2 regions of the Lysinibacillus sp. BS3 genome follow, and region 2 is predicted to be linked to the other one. Evidence: a T-box and tRNA genes for the amino acid it is inferred to sense, from the RefSeq annotation. Region 2 holds a T-box; the other holds one or more tRNA genes.

Region 1 (8,636 bases), 390 kb from region 2:
GGTTTCGGCTGTCGCTATAGGATGGGCCCGCGGCGCATTAGCTAGTTGGTGAGGTAACGGCTCACCAAGGCGACGATGCGTAGCCGACCTGAGAGGGTGATCGGCCACACTGGGACTGAGACACGGCCCAGACTCCTACGGGAGGCAGCAGTAGGGAATCTTCCACAATGGGCGAAAGCCTGATGGAGCAACGCCGCGTGAGTGAAGAAGGTTTTCGGATCGTAAAACTCTGTTGTAAGGGAAGAACAAGTACAGTAGTAACTGGCTGTACCTTGACGGTACCTTATTAGAAAGCCACGGCTAACTACGTGCCAGCAGCCGCGGTAATACGTAGGTGGCAAGCGTTGTCCGGAATTATTGGGCGTAAAGCGCGCGCAGGCGGTCCTTTAAGTCTGATGTGAAAGCCCACGGCTCAACCGTGGAGGGTCATTGGAAACTGGGGGACTTGAGTGCAGAAGAGGAAAGTGGAATTCCAAGTGTAGCGGTGAAATGCGTAGAGATTTGGAGGAACACCAGTGGCGAAGGCGACTTTCTGGTCTGTAACTGACGCTGAGGCGCGAAAGCGTGGGGAGCAAACAGGATTAGATACCCTGGTAGTCCACGCCGTAAACGATGAGTGCTAAGTGTTAGGGGGTTTCCGCCCCTTAGTGCTGCAGCTAACGCATTAAGCACTCCGCCTGGGGAGTACGGTCGCAAGACTGAAACTCAAAGGAATTGACGGGGGCCCGCACAAGCGGTGGAGCATGTGGTTTAATTCGAAGCAACGCGAAGAACCTTACCAGGTCTTGACATCCCGTTGACCACTGTAGAGATATAGTTTCCCCTTCGGGGGCAACGGTGACAGGTGGTGCATGGTTGTCGTCAGCTCGTGTCGTGAGATGTTGGGTTAAGTCCCGCAACGAGCGCAACCCTTGATCTTAGTTGCCATCATTTAGTTGGGCACTCTAAGGTGACTGCCGGTGACAAACCGGAGGAAGGTGGGGATGACGTCAAATCATCATGCCCCTTATGACCTGGGCTACACACGTGCTACAATGGACGATACAAACGGTTGCCAACTCGCGAGAGGGAGCTAATCCGATAAAGTCGTTCTCAGTTCGGATTGTAGGCTGCAACTCGCCTACATGAAGCCGGAATCGCTAGTAATCGCGGATCAGCATGCCGCGGTGAATACGTTCCCGGGCCTTGTACACACCGCCCGTCACACCACGAGAGTTTGTAACACCCGAAGTCGGTGAGGTAACCTTTTGGAGCCAGCCGCCGAAGGTGGGATAGATGATTGGGGTGAAGTCGTAACAAGGTAGCCGTATCGGAAGGTGCGGCTGGATCACCTCCTTTCTAAGGATTATTTCGGAATACAAACCTTAGGTTTGTAAGATTACGTTTTGCGTTCAGTTTTGAAGGTTCATTCTTCTGAATGAAACACTTCAAAACTTGTTCTTTGAAAACTGGATAAAACGACATTGAAATTGTAACAAACACATTTATTTTTTTAAGTTTTTTATAGGCTTAATAACTTGGTTAAGTTATTAAGGGCGCACGGCGAATGCCTTGGCACTAGGAGCCGAAGAAGGACGGCACTAACACCGATATGCTTCGGGGAGCTGTAAGTGAGCTTTGATCCGGAGATTTCCGAATGGGGGAACCCACTACGTTTAATCGCGTAGTATCTTGACGTGAATACATAGCGTCTTGAAGGCAGACCCAGGGAACTGAAACATCTAAGTACCTGGAGGAAGAGAAAGAAAAATCGATTCCCTGAGTAGCGGCGAGCGAAACGGGAAGAGCCCAAACCAAGAGGCTTGCCTCTTGGGGTTGTAGGACACTCTATACGGAGTTACAAAAGAGCGAGTTAGATGAAGCGACTTGGAAAGGTCCGCCAGAGCAGGTAAAAGCCCTGTAGTCGAAAGTTCGTTCTCTCCTGAGTGGATCCTGAGTACGGCGGAACACGTGAAATTCCGTCGGAATCCGGGAGGACCATCTCCCAAGGCTAAATACTACCTAGTGACCGATAGTGAACCAGTACCGTGAGGGAAAGGTGAAAAGCACCCCGGAAGGGGAGTGAAAGAGATCCTGAAACCGTGTGCCTACAAGTAGTTAGAGCCCGTTAATGGGTGATAGCGTGCCTTTTGTAGAATGAACCGGCGAGTTACGATTACGTGCGAGGTTAAGCTTTAGAAGGCGGAGCCGCAGCGAAAGCGAGTCTGAATAGGGCGAAATAGTACGTGGTCGTAGACCCGAAACCAGGTGATCTACCCATGTCCAGGGTGAAGGTGAGGTAACACTTACTGGAGGCCCGAACCCACGCACGTTGAAAAGTGCGGGGATGAGGTGTGGGTAGCGGAGAAATTCCAATCGAACTTGGAGATAGCTGGTTCTCTCCGAAATAGCTTTAGGGCTAGCCTCGTGATGAGAATACTGGAGGTAGAGCACTGTTTGGACTAGGGGGCCATCCCGGTTTACCGAATTCAGACAAACTCCGAATGCCAGATATTTATACACGGGAGTCAGACTGCGAGTGATAAGATCCGTAGTCAAAAGGGAAACAGCCCAGACCACCAGCTAAGGTCCCAAAGTAATCGTTAAGTGGAAAAGGATGTGGCGTTGCACAGACAACCAGGATGTTGGCTTAGAAGCAGCCATCATTTAAAGAGTGCGTAATAGCTCACTGGTCGAGTGACGCTGCGCCGAAAATGTATCGGGGCTAAACGATTCACCGAAGCTGTGGATTGACATCTACGATGTCAGTGGTAGGAGAGCGTTCTAAGTGCGTTGAAGTCAGATCGGAAGGACTGGTGGAGCGCTTAGAAGTGAGAATGCCGGTATGAGTAGCGAAAGACGGGTGAGAATCCCGTCCACCGTATGACTAAGGTTTCCTGAGGAAGGCTCGTCCGCTCAGGGTTAGTCGGGACCTAAGCCGAGGCCGATAGGCGTAGGCGATGGACAACAGGTTGATATTCCTGTACCACCTCCTCACCGTTTGAGAAATGGGGGGACGCAGTAGGATAGGGTAAGCGCGCCGTTGGTTGTGCGCGTCCAAGCAGTAAGGCGTGTGTGTAGGCAAATCCGCACACTGTAACGTTGAGCTGTGATGGCGAGTCCGTATGGACGAAGTTCCTGATTTCACACTGCCAAGAAAAGCCTCTATCGAGGTGAGAGGTGCCCGTACCGCAAACCGACACAGGTAGTCGAGGAGAGAATCCTAAGGTGTGCGAGAGAACTCTCGTTAAGGAACTCGGCAAAATGACCCCGTAACTTCGGGAGAAGGGGTGCTCTTGAGCGTGCAAGCGCATGAGAGCCGCAGTGAATAGGCCCAGGCGACTGTTTAGCAAAAACACAGGTCTCTGCAAAACCGTAAGGTGACGTATAGGGGCTGACGCCTGCCCGGTGCTGGAAGGTTAAGAGGAGTGGTTAGCGCAAGCGAAGCTGCGAATTGAAGCCCCAGTAAACGGCGGCCGTAACTATAACGGTCCTAAGGTAGCGAAATTCCTTGTCGGGTAAGTTCCGACCCGCACGAAAGGCGTAACGATCTGGGCACTGTCTCAACGAGAGACTCGGTGAAATTATAGTACCTGTGAAGATGCAGGTTACCCGCGACAGGACGGAAAGACCCCGTGGAGCTTTACTGTAGCCTGATATTGAATTTTGGTACAACTTGTACAGGATAGGTAGGAGCCAGAGATCTCGGAGCGCCAGCTTCGAAGGAGGCGTCGGTGGGATACTACCCTGGTTGTATTGAAATTCTAACCCATGCCCCTTAGCGGGGCAGGAGACAGTGTCAGGCGGACAGTTTGACTGGGGCGGTCGCCTCCTAAAAGGTAACGGAGGCGCCCAAAGGTTCCCTCAGAATGGTTGGAAATCATTCGTAGAGTGTAAAGGCACAAGGGAGCTTGACTGCGAGACCTACAAGTCGAGCAGGGTCGAAAGACGGGCTTAGTGATCCGGTGGTTCCGCATGGAAGGGCCATCGCTCAACGGATAAAAGCTACCCCGGGGATAACAGGCTTATCTCCCCCAAGAGTCCACATCGACGGGGAGGTTTGGCACCTCGATGTCGGCTCATCGCATCCTGGGGCTGTAGTCGGTCCCAAGGGTTGGGCTGTTCGCCCATTAAAGCGGTACGCGAGCTGGGTTCAGAACGTCGTGAGACAGTTCGGTCCCTATCCGTCGTGGGCGTAGGAAATTTGAGAGGAGCTGTCCTTAGTACGAGAGGACCGGGATGGACACACCGCTGGTGTACCAGTTGTCTTGCCAAAGGCATCGCTGGGTAGCTATGTGTGGACGGGATAAGTGCTGAAAGCATCTAAGCATGAAGCCCCCCTCAAGATGAGATTTCCCATTACGCAAGTAAGTAAGATCCCTCAAAGACGATGAGGTAGATAGGTTCGAGGTGGAAGTGTGGTGACACATGGAGCTGACGAATACTAATCGATCGAGGACTTAACCAAAAAAGTTTGAAACATTCAATGCACCGTTTATCCAGTTTTGAAAGAATAAAATATTAGAATATACTTGTAATTTTTATAAGATATGTTATAATAAGTATTGTCTTTCAAATAGTCTAGTGATGATGGCAAAGAGGTCACACCCGTTCCCATACCGAACACGGAAGTTAAGCTCTTTAGCGCCGATGGTAGTTGGGGGCTTCCCCCTGTGAGAGTAGGACGTCGCTAGGCTATATACTAAAATTATTCCGAAGTAGCTCAGTTGGTAGTAGCACCTGACTGTTAATCAGGTTGTCGCAGGTTCGAGTCCTGCCTTCGGAGCCATTCTTGGAGAGTTGTCCGAGTGGCCGAAGGAGCACGATTGGAAATCGTGTAGGCGGTTAACACTGTCTCAAGGGTTCAAATCCCTTACTCTCCGCCAGCACTTTGATGTGTTCCAAACGATGGCCCCTTGGTCAAGTGGTTAAGACACCGCCCTTTCACGGCGGTAACACGGGTTCGAATCCCGTAGGGGTCACCAATTCAATACCCAGATGGAGGATTAGCTCAGCTGGGAGAGCATCTGCCTTACAAGCAGAGGGTCGGCGGTTCGAGCCCGTCATCCTCCACCATTATTTTAACAATATTATAGTATTATCGCGGGGTGGAGCAGTGGTAGCTCGTCGGGCTCATAACCCGAAGGTCGTTGGTTCAAATCCAGCCCCCGCAACCAAATGGTCCCGTGGTGTAGCGGTTAACATGCCTGCCTGTCACGCAGGAGATCGCCGGTTCGATCCCGGTCGGGACCGCCATTTATTTTAAAATATGGGTCAGTAGCTCAGTTGGTAGAGCATTAGATTGAAGCTCTAAGTGTCGGCGGTTCGATTCCGTCCTGACCCATCTTATTTTTTTGCCGGTTTAGCTCAGCAGGTAGAGCAACTGACTTGTAATCAGTAGGTCGTGGGTTCGATTCCTATAGCCGGCACCAGATATTCCCGGAGGGGTAGCGAAGTGGCTAAACGCGGCGGACTGTAAATCCGCTCCTTAGGGTTCGGCGGTTCGAATCCGTCCCCCTCCACCAGTTTTATTATTTTAGGGGCATAGTTCAACGGTAGAATAGAGGTCTCCAAAACCTTTGGTGTGGGTTCGATTCCTACTGCCCCTGCCAATTAATTTTATGGCGATTGTGGCGAAGTGGTTAACGCACCGGATTGTGGTTCCGGCATTCGTGGGTTCGATTCCCATCAGTCGCCCCATTGTTGGGGTATAGCCAAGCGGTAAGGCAACGGATTTTGATTCCGTCATGCCTAGGTTCGAATCCTAGTACCCCAGCCATTTTTGCGGAAGTAGTTCAGTGGTAGAACACCACCTTGCCAAGGTGGGGGTCGCGAGTTCGAACCTCGTCTTCCGCTCCATGTATGACGGCGGCATAGCCAAGTGGTAAGGCACGGGTCTGCAACACCCTTATCACCGGTTCAAATCCGGTTGCCGCCTCCATATTTTAACTGTTAATCGGTTTATCCGATTTTTTTTATCTCCATTATGCCGGTGTGGCGGAATTGGCAGACGCGCACGACTCAAAATCGTGTTCCTTTGGAGTGTCGGTTCGACCCCGACCACCGGTATCATCAAATTAATAAAAATTAAGAAAGCTCATAAATCTTGATATAACAGGGTTTATGAGCTTTTTATATTAGGGGAATTGCAACAGGTTTAGAAAGAGAAGGATTCTTTTTGAAGAAAAGGTCAACGAGAATAAAAAAAGTATAGAAAATTCATTGGAAGAGAATAGTATGAGTTTTAACATAGAAGTTACTCATGGGTTTGAATCTCCAAAGGAATCATTAGAAACATAATTAAAACAAGAATGTTTATATTAGCATTCTTGTTTTTTTATGTGATAAAACATTGTGTGTCAGAACGTTCGCTATGATAGACTAAGCAGTTATGTTTATGTAAAACAGGTAAATTTGTTTTACAAATTTTACAGGGCTTTAGAGGGTAATAAATATCTTTACAATATTTTTCTATAAAGGTTGTGCCATTTTAGACGCCTGAAAAGAATAGGTTTATCCTATAGATTTTAGGTAAAAGACAAAGACATCTGTTTCAACATCAATAATTTTTTGAACTTTGGTGGAGAGAGAATATTTTCTTTTATACATTGATTTTTAGATTTCTATTTTTAAGATCTTTCATGGACCAATAAAACCCTACGAGTTGCATCTTCTAGTTGATTGAAAGTTAACAATCAACTAGAAGGTGCAGTTTTTATATATGTGTTGAGTGATGGACTTGATGTGGATGTAATCGATAGCACAAGAGTTGTCATTTTACTCCACTACATTTATATAATCATAAACGTAATGGAGTAAGTAGAAAAAATACGGTTATGTGGAAGAAAGAAGATGATAAGAGTAAAGAGACTGTTAGAGCTTATGACTGTGTATAGTAGTAATACAGGAACAGTATTAAAGGATTGTTCACAATGTAAAAGAGGAGGAAGTGGTAAAAGGGATGCGTGTAAAAAAATCAAAGTATCTTCTTTCCTATAAAGAAGAGGATGAATATCTAATTATTAATATTTATACGAATCAAATTTACGCACTAGATAAATTTAGTTCATTTATTTGGGAAGAGTTTGATAAAACACCAATAGTCTCTGATATTTCCAAATTAATAGCTAAAAGGACAAATGAAGATATTTTAATTATTCAAAAGGATTTAGATGGATTTTTAAATTCGTTGTCAAAAGGAGGTTTAATTAAATTTGTATAATATTTTATATTTATACAAAGAATTAATATTTTTAGATTTCCAAATACGGAGAAAAGGTTTTGATGAAGTCTTTAGACGCTATATAAAAAAATATACTATAGAGGGTTCTAAAGAGATTTTTACTGAGGAGAATTCTGAAGAGATTTTGGAGTGGTTTATTCTTTTAGACCAAGTTTGCTGTTGGTATCCTAGGAAAGCAGATTGTATACACAAAACGTTAATTGGTTATAAGATACTTCAATCTAAGTATGGTATACCAGTAAACATGGTAATAGGGATAAAAAAATTTCCCTTAGAGGCACATGCCTGGATTCAATATCAGGGCCACAATCTATTTGAAGAAATGGAAAATCTTGATTCGTTGAAAGTGATTATAGATTCAAACTCGTATATGAAGGGAGTTGAACTTAGGTGAATTGGTATGTGTTTGAATTTATGGATAATTCGGAGGGAGAAGTGGATAAAAATGGACATCTTAAGATCAACAGTAAATCAAAAGTAAATTATTTCAACACATCCTCACAGAACTTTGTTTTGAAAGCAGCATATGCTCAAAATACGACCCCATATGTGTTTTTTGAAAATAATGATGTGTTAATAGTGGGAGACATTGTGATATACAATATTTTGAATCATGGTGTATATGAAAATGTTGATTGGACTGAGCAAGAATTACTCACTAATTTAATTTCCCTTTATAACACATTTGGTTTGGATTTTGTGAAGCGTTTAGATGGCGAGTTTTCATTTGTTCTATTTGATAAAAAGAATTTAACATTAATGGCCTGTAGAGATACCTTGGGGGTAAAAAGGCTCTTTTATTTAAAAACCGATACAAAATTAGTAGTTGCGAGCGATATCTTTCTATTGAAAAGTTATCTAAATACACCTGAGTTGAACGGTGTTTACTTTCAAGAATATCTAAATGCAAAAGGAATTGTTGATTCCTATTTAACGCCATATAAAGAGATCTTGCGTTTACCGAGTGGGAATATGTTTGTTTATGAAAATAAGGAAATTAACCTAATAAACTATGTGAATTATGATGAATTATTTTCTGATAAATGGATGATGAAGGAGACAACTATAAATCGGGAAGCGTTAATTGAAGAATTCGAAAGTATTTTGAACAAAGCAGTTTTGAGGAGAGTACGGAAAAGCGAGCGAAATACGGTGTTATTAAGCGGTGGCTTAGACTCAACTACTATTTTTAATGTGTCAAAACGATTGGGGCATAGATACGGAGAAATTAATTCGGTAAGCGTTGTTTTTGATGAATTAAAGGAATGCGATGAAAGTGCATATATAACGGAATTATTAGAACAATATAATTCTAAAGGTACTTTTCTAAATTATGATTCAGTATTGATGTATGAAGATCTTCGGAATAATATATTACGTTTTGACGAACCGTATGCTACTGCTCCTACATGTG
Region 2 (8,636 bases):
TATTCGGGTTCAGGTTTATAAGTTATTTAACTGATATAAAATAAAAATAGGATTAGTGATAGCAAGCCAACAATGGCCGAACTAATGGAAAGATAATGTCTTTTTTCCTCTCGACCATAGTAATAGTCAATGAAAATAGAGCTCAAAAGGCTGACAACTAAATATCCTCCAATGATAACAGTAAATAAAATCCACCCTTTAATTATGATCACCATGAGCATCATGGTATTCAAAATTTTAATAGCCCAAACAGCACGTCTATGATGACTATTGACATACTCCTTTGGTATATTAAACATTTTCCTCATTAGTTTATCGCCAAGCATTTGGATAGCTAGAAAAATAACTAGCATAACGATTAAACCTGACATTTCAAATTTAGCATCATCATTGAGAATAAGCTCTAAATAAGCCTTGGCCAAATCTTTATTTTCTACTTTATAAAATGAATTGTTATCATAATCAACAATTCCGATATCCTCGTCGTTTATGAACATTTTCAGCTTCATAACCTGACCTTTTTTAAATTCTACCCAGACATCACGTTGTAATCTAAAAAAAGTTTGCTCATTCATTTGAGTCACTGTAGCTTGCTGTAATAGTTGTTGTAATAACACTTTTTCTGAACTTTGCTCCATTACTCGTTGTCCAATGACCCACCCAGGTCTTCCAGCCTTAAAGATCTCCTCATCCGAATTGTAAATCATTGTATATTTTTTTATTGATTGCTGCTGTGCTAATTGAACAATTGAAGCATGTTGCGTTTGCTCTATCTGCCCTAATGGACCGATTTCTATTATCAATAGAAACATAACTATCGCGCCTATGATAATCAATGGATATGACCAGCGTCTTGTCTTTTTTGTTTGCCGCACTTGCCGTAAAATATCCTCCTGTAAGGATTTCGTAAATCGTGGTGCTTCGCCAAGTTCTTGATCCAATTTCTCTTTAAAAGTTGTCATTCATTAACACCTCCCACTTATTATTCGCTAATTTTTCCTGTAACATTTTTCTTGCTCGATGCAATCTGGTTTTAACTGTATTTTCTGCACATGTAAGAATATCTGCAATTTCTCTAACCTTTAATTCCTGATAATAATAAAGGATGACGACTTCTCTATAAGTAATAGGTAACTCAAATAAAGCATTTGTTAATGTTGTCCGTTCATCCTGTGCTAATAGCATCGTTTCTGGTGTTCGTTTACTTGTACCAATATGCAATTTTTCCAACAGTTGATGGCGTTTATTTTTCCAGCTTCGCAAATAATCATGACTTTTATGTACAGTTATTTTAACTAAATAGGTCTTTAGAGATGCTCTTTGTTCAAAGCGATCCTGCTGCAGATAATAAGAAAAAAAGACATCCTGGACTATTTCTTCTGCCATCGCCCAATCCTTTACATAAAGATAAGCCACTCGTAAGCAATATTCTCCGTGTTCTTCCATAATGGCCACTAAATGCTCACTCATCCAAACACCTCCTATAAACATTCACCCTATAGTCGTAATCCGAACTTAGTTGGTTTCAAAAAAAATCGAAAAGTTTCGTTAACATGAGGGTCATAAAAAGAAAAAATCCTCACACAATAAGAGGGTATTTTTATGAATAGTAACTCCTAAAGAAATAACCTACATTTTTAAGAGTGAATTTATTTGTATGCCATGTTGCATACTTTTTTTCTTTTATCTATTGAATAACTAGCAAAAAAACTGTTATAGTGAGATTGTTTGTCTGACGTCTGACTAATTAAGATCTTTAGCTGTTCTTCTGAAATTGGAACATCAGGACAAAATATCACAGATACTTATGGAGGAACTTATGAGATACTTAATATCCTTTTGTGGATTGTTACTTGTTTTTGCCTTAGCTTTATTAATGAGTAAAAACAAAAAAGAAATAAAATATAAATATATAGTGATTATGTTGATCATCCAATTTTTATTGGCAGCTTTACTACTTAATACAACGGTCGGCTATGTGCTAATCAAAGGAATCACCAAAGTGTTTGATCACTTATTGTCCTATGCAAATGCAGGTATATCATTTGTTTTTGGTGGCTTAGCAAATGAAGGCGAATCACCCTTCTTTTTAACAGTTTTATTACCGATCGTCTTTATATCTGTTCTGATTGGGATCTTGCAGCATTTTAAAATTCTTCCTTTTCTGATGAAATGGGTAGGTTTATTTTTAAGTAAAGTAAGTGGCATGGGGAAATTGGAATCCTATAATGCTGTTGCTTCTGCTATGGTAGGCCAATCCGAAGTGTTCATAACTGTTAAAAAGCAATTAGATAAGATTGCACCACAACGTATGTATACATTATGCGCTTCTGCTATGTCGACTGTTTCGATGTCAGTAGTTGGAGCTTATATGACGATGATTGAGCCAAAGTATGTTGTTACGGCCATTGTATTAAACCTGTTTGGTGGATTTATTATTGTTTCCATCATTAATCCATATACTGTGGATGAAAAAGAAGATATCTTAACAATTGAAGATGAACAGAAGCAAGCGTTCTTTCAAATGATTGGCGAATATATTATGGATGGCTTTAAAGTAGCCATCATTGTTGGGGCAATGCTTATTGGTTTCGTAGCATTAATGGATTTAATCAATTCATTATTCGATATGATTATCGGTATATCTTTCCAAGAAATATTAGGCTATATCTTTGCGCCAATCGCTTTCCTAATGGGTATCCCATGGGCAGATGCTGTGGCTGCTGGCGGTATTATGGCAACCAAATTAGTAACAAACGAATTTGTTGCTATGATTAACCTTGGCGATGTTGCCGAGTCCATGAGTGAACGTACATTAGGTATTATTTCTGTATTCCTCGTATCTTTTGCCAACTTTTCATCAATCGGGATTATTTCGGGAGCTGTAAAAGGTTTGAATGAAAGGCAAGGGAATGTCGTTGCTCGATTTGGACTAAAGTTGTTGTACGGTGCTACACTCGTAAGTATCCTAACAGCTATTATTGTGGGATTGATTATTTAATTGTATCAGGAGCTATTTATTGAACTGCACTCAGTTAGATGGGTGCAGTCCTTATTTTATTGCTTAAGCTCTAAATTAAAAAATGTACATTACTAAAATTGAATTTAGTAATGTACATTTTTACTTTATATCTCTTTATTTTACGACAATATTGACAAGTTTGCCTGGAATAACGATGATTTTCACTAAGCTCTTTCCTGCCATGTATTCTTGAACCTTTTCATCAGCAAGTGCTACTTTTTCAATATCCTCTTTTGAAGCATCTTTTGCTACGACGATCTTAGCACGAACTTTACCAGCAACTTGTACAGCAATTTCTACTTCATCATCCACAAGCTTTGCTTCATCATATGTTGGCCATTGCTCATATGAAAGAGTTGAATCGTGTCCTAATAGTTGCCATAGTTCTTCTGCAATATGTGGAGCGATTGGAGCTAGCATTTTCACAAAGCCTTCAGCATAAGTCGTTGGAATCACATCAGCTTTATAGCAATCATTAATAAAGACCATCATTTGTGAAATAGCTGTGTTAAAGCGGATGCCTTCATAATCCTCTGTCACTTTTTTCACTGTTTGGTGGTATGATTTTTCAAGTGATTGATCGTTAGACACTTGAATTTTTGCTGAAATTGCGCCATCTTCTTCACTGACAAATAGACGCCAGATACGGTCTAAGAAGCGACGTGCTCCATCTAAACCATTTGTAGACCATGCAACAGAAGCCTCTAGTGGGCCCATGAACATTTCATATAAACGTAATGTATCGGCACCATGTGACGTAATGATTTCATCTGGGTTGACAACATTGCCCTTAGATTTAGACATTTTCTCGTTACCTTCACCTAGAATCATTCCCTGGTTAAATAATTTTTGGAATGGCTCTTTTGTATGGACAACGCCTAAATCATAGAGAACTTTATGCCAGAAGCGAGCGTATAGTAAATGTAATACAGCATGCTCCGCACCACCAATATAAATATCAACAGGTAACCAACGTTTTAGTAACTCTGGGTCTGCAATCGCCTCTGTATTTGTAGGGTCGATATAGCGTAGGAAGTACCAGCTCGAACCTGCCCACTGCGGCATTGTATTTGTTTCACGACGTCCTTTTTTACCTGTCTCTGGATCGACAACATTTACCCATTCTTCAATATTTGCTAATGGTGATTCACCAGTACCTGATGGACGGATATTATCTGTTTTTGGTAGCATTAAAGGTAATTCTGATTCTGGAACTGGCGTAATCGTGCCATCTTCCCAATGAATCATTGGAATTGGTTCACCCCAATAACGCTGACGGGAGAATAACCAGTCACGTAGACGATAAGAAATTTTCTTCTCCCCTACACCTTTTTCCGCTAACCATTCAATGGCTTTTGCAATGCCATCTGCTTTATTTAAGCCATTCAGGAATTCAGAGTTAATATGTTGACCATCACCTGTAAATGCTTCTTTGCTAATGTCTCCACCTTCAAGTACAGGAACGATGTCTAAGCCAAATTCAGTTGCGAATTCATAGTCACGTTCATCATGTGCTGGCACCGCCATAATAGCACCTGTACCATAAGACACTAACACATAGTCAGCAATCCAAATCGGCACTTTTTTACCGTTAATCGGATTCACTGCATAAGCACCTGTAAATACACCTGTTTTTTCTTTCGCTAAATCTGTACGCTCTAAGTCAGATTTCATTTTAACTTTCTCTAAATAAGCCTCAACAGCTTGGCGTTGGTCAGCTGTTGTAATTTGTTCCACTAATTTATGCTCTGGTGCAAGCACACAGTATGTAGCACCAAACAATGTATCAGGACGTGTTGTGAAAACTGTGAAGTTTTGATCTGAACCGTCAATGGCAAATGTCACTTCTGCCCCTTCTGAACGGCCAATCCAATTGCGTTGCATATCTTTAATAGATTCAGGCCAATCAACTTCTTCTAAGTCATCGATTAAACGATCAGCATAGGCTGTAATTTTAAGCATCCACTGCTTCATTGGTCTGCGTTCTACTGGATGACCACCACGCTCTGATTTCCCATCAATTACTTCTTCGTTAGCTAATACCGTGCCAAGTGCTGGACACCAGTTAACAGCTACTTCATCCACATAAGCTAAACCTTTCTTATAAAGCTGGATAAAAATCCATTGTGTCCATTTATAATACTCTGGATCAGTTGTGTTAATTTCGCGATCCCAATCATAGCTGAAGCCTAGCTCTTGAATTTGACGTTTAAATGTCGCAATATTTTTAGCTGTAAATTCAGCTGGATCATTCCCTGTATCAAGTGCATATTGCTCAGCTGGTAAACCAAAAGCATCCCAGCCCATTGGATGAAGTACATTATAGCCTTGCATACGTTTAAAGCGTGATAGAATATCAGTTGCCGTATATCCCTCTGGATGGCCTACATGTAGTCCTGCGCCAGATGGATAAGGGAACATATCTAAAGCAAAGAATTTAGGCTTCGCTGTTTCATTTTCAGTTTTAAATGTTTTGTTATCAGCCCAATATTGCTGCCACTTTTTTTCAATTTGTTCATGATTAAAACTCATTTTTTTTCCTCCTTCGATTGATCGTGCTGCTCTCCATCATAATTGACAAAATATTTAAAAAATAAAAAAAACTCGCCCCTTTCTTATAGAAGGGACGAGAGAATTTGTACTCCCGCGGTACCACCCAAATTAGTGATTACACTCGGCTCAAGCTTCCTTAACGCGGAAGAAACGACACACGCTGTTTCACGCGGGCAGACTCAGAAGGCGAGTTCAACTTGCATTCTTACTAGCTCCCACCAACCGCTAGCTCTCTAAAAAGAACCACAAATCTACTATTCCTCATCACAGTCTTTACATGATATTGCATTTATTCTAATGGAAAGTATTGAAAAGCACAAGCCTTTGTTTACAGCTTACCCATTACTGAACAATTAAATCCTTTTCTTCCTTAGACTTTGATAAATCCTGACATTCATGAAAAGCAAAGTGCTGACAACCAATACATTGATTGACGTTTAAATAATGGAAAGCTTTTGTAATCGCTTCTCCAGTATGCTGAAAAAAATGCTGCGCGCCTATTTTATCGTAAAGTCCATTGTGCTGAAGAGCATCCTTTAAATCTCCTTGCACACCCGTTACCAAAATAGTACCGCCCTGTGCTGTATAATTTTCAATGATATTACTAAAATATGCTTCTCCAGTAGAATCCATAAAGGGCACTTTCCCCATCCGTAATATCAAAACTCTTGGTTGCTGATGCAAAGTACTTTCAATCGTTTGTTCAAACATTTGTGCAGCACCAAAAAACAACGGCCCTTCAATTGTGTACATACTAATTTGCGGGCAATCATGCTGCTGATGCACTACATGTGGCTGTACCTTTTCACTTTTATTTGAATGATCTGGAAGTACTTTTGTAACAACAAGCTTTTCACTCATGCGTTTCGCAAATAATAGCACAGCCAGCACAAGCCCTACCTCAACTGCTAATGTAAGACTAGTGAATACCGTTAATAAAAAGGTAATCAATAATACCAGTGAGTCGCCTGATTTTAATTTTGCGATATGTGAAAAATGATGTCGCTCACTCATATTCCAAGCTACGACCATCAATACCGGAGCCATGCTTGCTAACGGAATATGAGATGCATATGGAGCTAATAACAATAATGTGATTAAAACAAACACACCATGAATGATACCAGACATAGGAGATACTGCGCCTGTTTTGATATTGGTCGCTGTGCGTGCAATGGCGCCTGTTGCTGGAATACCACCGAATAAAGGCGTCACAATATTAGCAATCCCCTGACCAATTAACTCACGATTACTGTTATGCTTACTATTTGTCATCCCATCCGCCACAACTGCCGATAATAGAGACTCAATACCACCTAGCATTGCAATGACAAACGCTGGGCCAATAAGTTGTTGTAATCGTTCGAGCGTGATGTTCGGTAAGGCGAAATGAGGTAATGTATTAGGAATTTGCCCATAAGCCGTTGCAATGGTAGCAACTTGTCCTGAAAAGAAGAAAGTTGCCAAAAGTGTAGAGACAACGATACCCGCTAATGCTCCTGGAACCTTTGGAAAAAACTTTGGAGTTATCATTATTGTCGCCAAGCATACGACAGCAGTAAGAATACTATACGTATTTGTCGTACCAAGCTGCTTAATGATTTCCTGTATGTTGGCGATAAAATATTCATGCCTTTTAACATTTGTGAGCCCTAGAAAGTTAGCGATTTGACCTGTAAAAATAATCACTGCTATCCCTGCTGTAAAACCAACTGTTACAGGACGTGGAATAAACTTAATTAAAGTCCCTAACTTAAAAAAGCCCATGACACAAAGCAATACCCCTGCCATTAAACCCGCAAGTAATAAATCTTCATAGCCATAGGTAAGAACAATCCCCAATAGAATTGGCACAAACGCCCCCGTAGGCCCACCTATTTGATATTTAGAACCTCCAAAGAGAGAAATAAGAATACCTGCAATGCAAGCCGTATAAATCCCATATTCAGGTTTCACACCCGATGCTATGGCAAAGGACATGGCAAGTGGAATAGCAACGATTCCCACAATAACCCCTGACAATAAATCCTTCTTTACATGTTGAACTGAATATCCTTCAAAGCGTCCTGTAAACAGTGACTTCATAGATAAATCTTCCCTTCGAAATAATAAGCAAAGCCCAATTTTTCATCATCATTGATTTACTTATTCTCTTCGTCACCTTCATTACTTGTCATTTCCTCTAATCTCGAAATGGTATTAACCAAATGGTTATTAAAAATATCCTTTGCCACCCCAAGTAATGCACCAATCATTGGGTCACTTAAAGAATAATAAACTTTTTTTCCTTCCTTCACGCCATAAACAATATTTTTAGCACGCAATACACTTAATTGCTGAGAAACGGCAGAACCCTCTTTCTCTAAGCAATCTTGAATCTCATTGACACTTTTCTGTCCATCTACAAGGAGTTCAAGTATTCTGATGCGTAACGGATGTGCTAATGCTTTGAAAAAATCCGCTTTAAACTGTTGTAAGCCCTCGTCCATAAAAAACCCCTCCATATAACTACATATTCAAATATTTGAATATGTATGATTGTAATCCTGTTACAACATTTTTTCAATATCTACTATTAAAAAAAGAACAAAAACAAGTGCTTAACACTCGTTTTTGCTCTTTTCAGTGCGACATTATTAATCTGCTACTATTTTGTTCTTCTTTAAAGGATAATCGTATGTTAAACATGGAATAATCGCCAATAGTACGATGACCACCAATGTTAAAACGAGAGGAATCATGCCAAATTGATCTACCATAATACCACCAAATAGTGGACCAATCATCCGTCCTCCAGTAGCAGCACTATTGATAATCCCTTGATAGAATCCTTGACGACCTTTTGGTGCCAGTTGATTAGCAATCGTTGGTAATGCAGGCGTATAAAACATTTCACCAAATGTTAAGACAAGCATCGCTGCTCCAAACATTTTAAAATCGTTTGCAAAGGCAATAATACCAAAGGAAAGTGCAATCAGCGTTACACCAAATACTAACTGACGCTTTAAATTGTGTTCCCACCGCTTTACGAGCGGTGCAATGAGTGGTTGCCCAATGACAA

The links. The T-box of region 2 lies ahead of leuS (leucine--tRNA ligase). A T-box ahead of a tRNA ligase gene usually reads a tRNA of that ligase, here a tRNA-Leu.
Region 1: it encodes a tRNA-Leu, which carries the amino acid that the T-box ahead of leuS (leucine--tRNA ligase) is inferred to sense. The anticodon was not compared.

Annotation. Positions count from the first base shown of each region.
Region 1 covers NZ_CP154860.1:3,476,713-3,485,348, forward strand. Annotated here, with positions in the region: rRNA gene AAJG31_RS17105 (16S ribosomal RNA) at 1-1,338, shown strand, start outside; rRNA gene AAJG31_RS17110 (23S ribosomal RNA) at 1,520-4,447, shown strand; rRNA gene rrf (5S ribosomal RNA) at 4,560-4,675, shown strand; tRNA gene AAJG31_RS17120 (tRNA-Asn) at 4,692-4,768, shown strand; tRNA gene AAJG31_RS17125 (tRNA-Ser) at 4,774-4,865, shown strand; tRNA gene AAJG31_RS17130 (tRNA-Glu) at 4,890-4,964, shown strand; tRNA gene AAJG31_RS17135 (tRNA-Val) at 4,980-5,055, shown strand; tRNA gene AAJG31_RS17140 (tRNA-Met) at 5,082-5,156, shown strand; tRNA gene AAJG31_RS17145 (tRNA-Asp) at 5,160-5,235, shown strand; tRNA gene AAJG31_RS17150 (tRNA-Phe) at 5,251-5,323, shown strand; tRNA gene AAJG31_RS17155 (tRNA-Thr) at 5,336-5,411, shown strand; tRNA gene AAJG31_RS17160 (tRNA-Tyr) at 5,421-5,504, shown strand; tRNA gene AAJG31_RS17165 (tRNA-Trp) at 5,518-5,591, shown strand; tRNA gene AAJG31_RS17170 (tRNA-His) at 5,604-5,679, shown strand; tRNA gene AAJG31_RS17175 (tRNA-Gln) at 5,684-5,758, shown strand; tRNA gene AAJG31_RS17180 (tRNA-Gly) at 5,764-5,838, shown strand; tRNA gene AAJG31_RS17185 (tRNA-Cys) at 5,847-5,920, shown strand; tRNA gene AAJG31_RS17190 (tRNA-Leu) at 5,968-6,048, shown strand; gene AAJG31_RS17195 (PqqD family protein) at 6,929-7,201, shown strand; gene AAJG31_RS17200 (lasso peptide biosynthesis B2 protein) at 7,194-7,616, shown strand; gene AAJG31_RS17205 (asparagine synthase-related protein) at 7,613-8,636, shown strand, end outside.
Region 2 covers NZ_CP154860.1:3,862,345-3,870,980, reverse strand. Annotated here, with positions in the region: gene AAJG31_RS19250 (DUF4181 domain-containing protein) at 27-962, opposite strand; gene AAJG31_RS19245 (sigma-70 family RNA polymerase sigma factor) at 949-1,470, opposite strand; gene AAJG31_RS19240 (nucleoside transporter C-terminal domain-containing protein) at 1,820-3,001, shown strand; gene leuS (leucine--tRNA ligase) at 3,137-5,554, opposite strand; T-box leader at 5,642-5,852, opposite strand; gene sulP (sulfate permease) at 5,918-7,660, opposite strand; gene AAJG31_RS19225 (metalloregulator ArsR/SmtB family transcription factor) at 7,717-8,064, opposite strand; gene AAJG31_RS19220 (MFS transporter) at 8,212-8,636, opposite strand, start outside.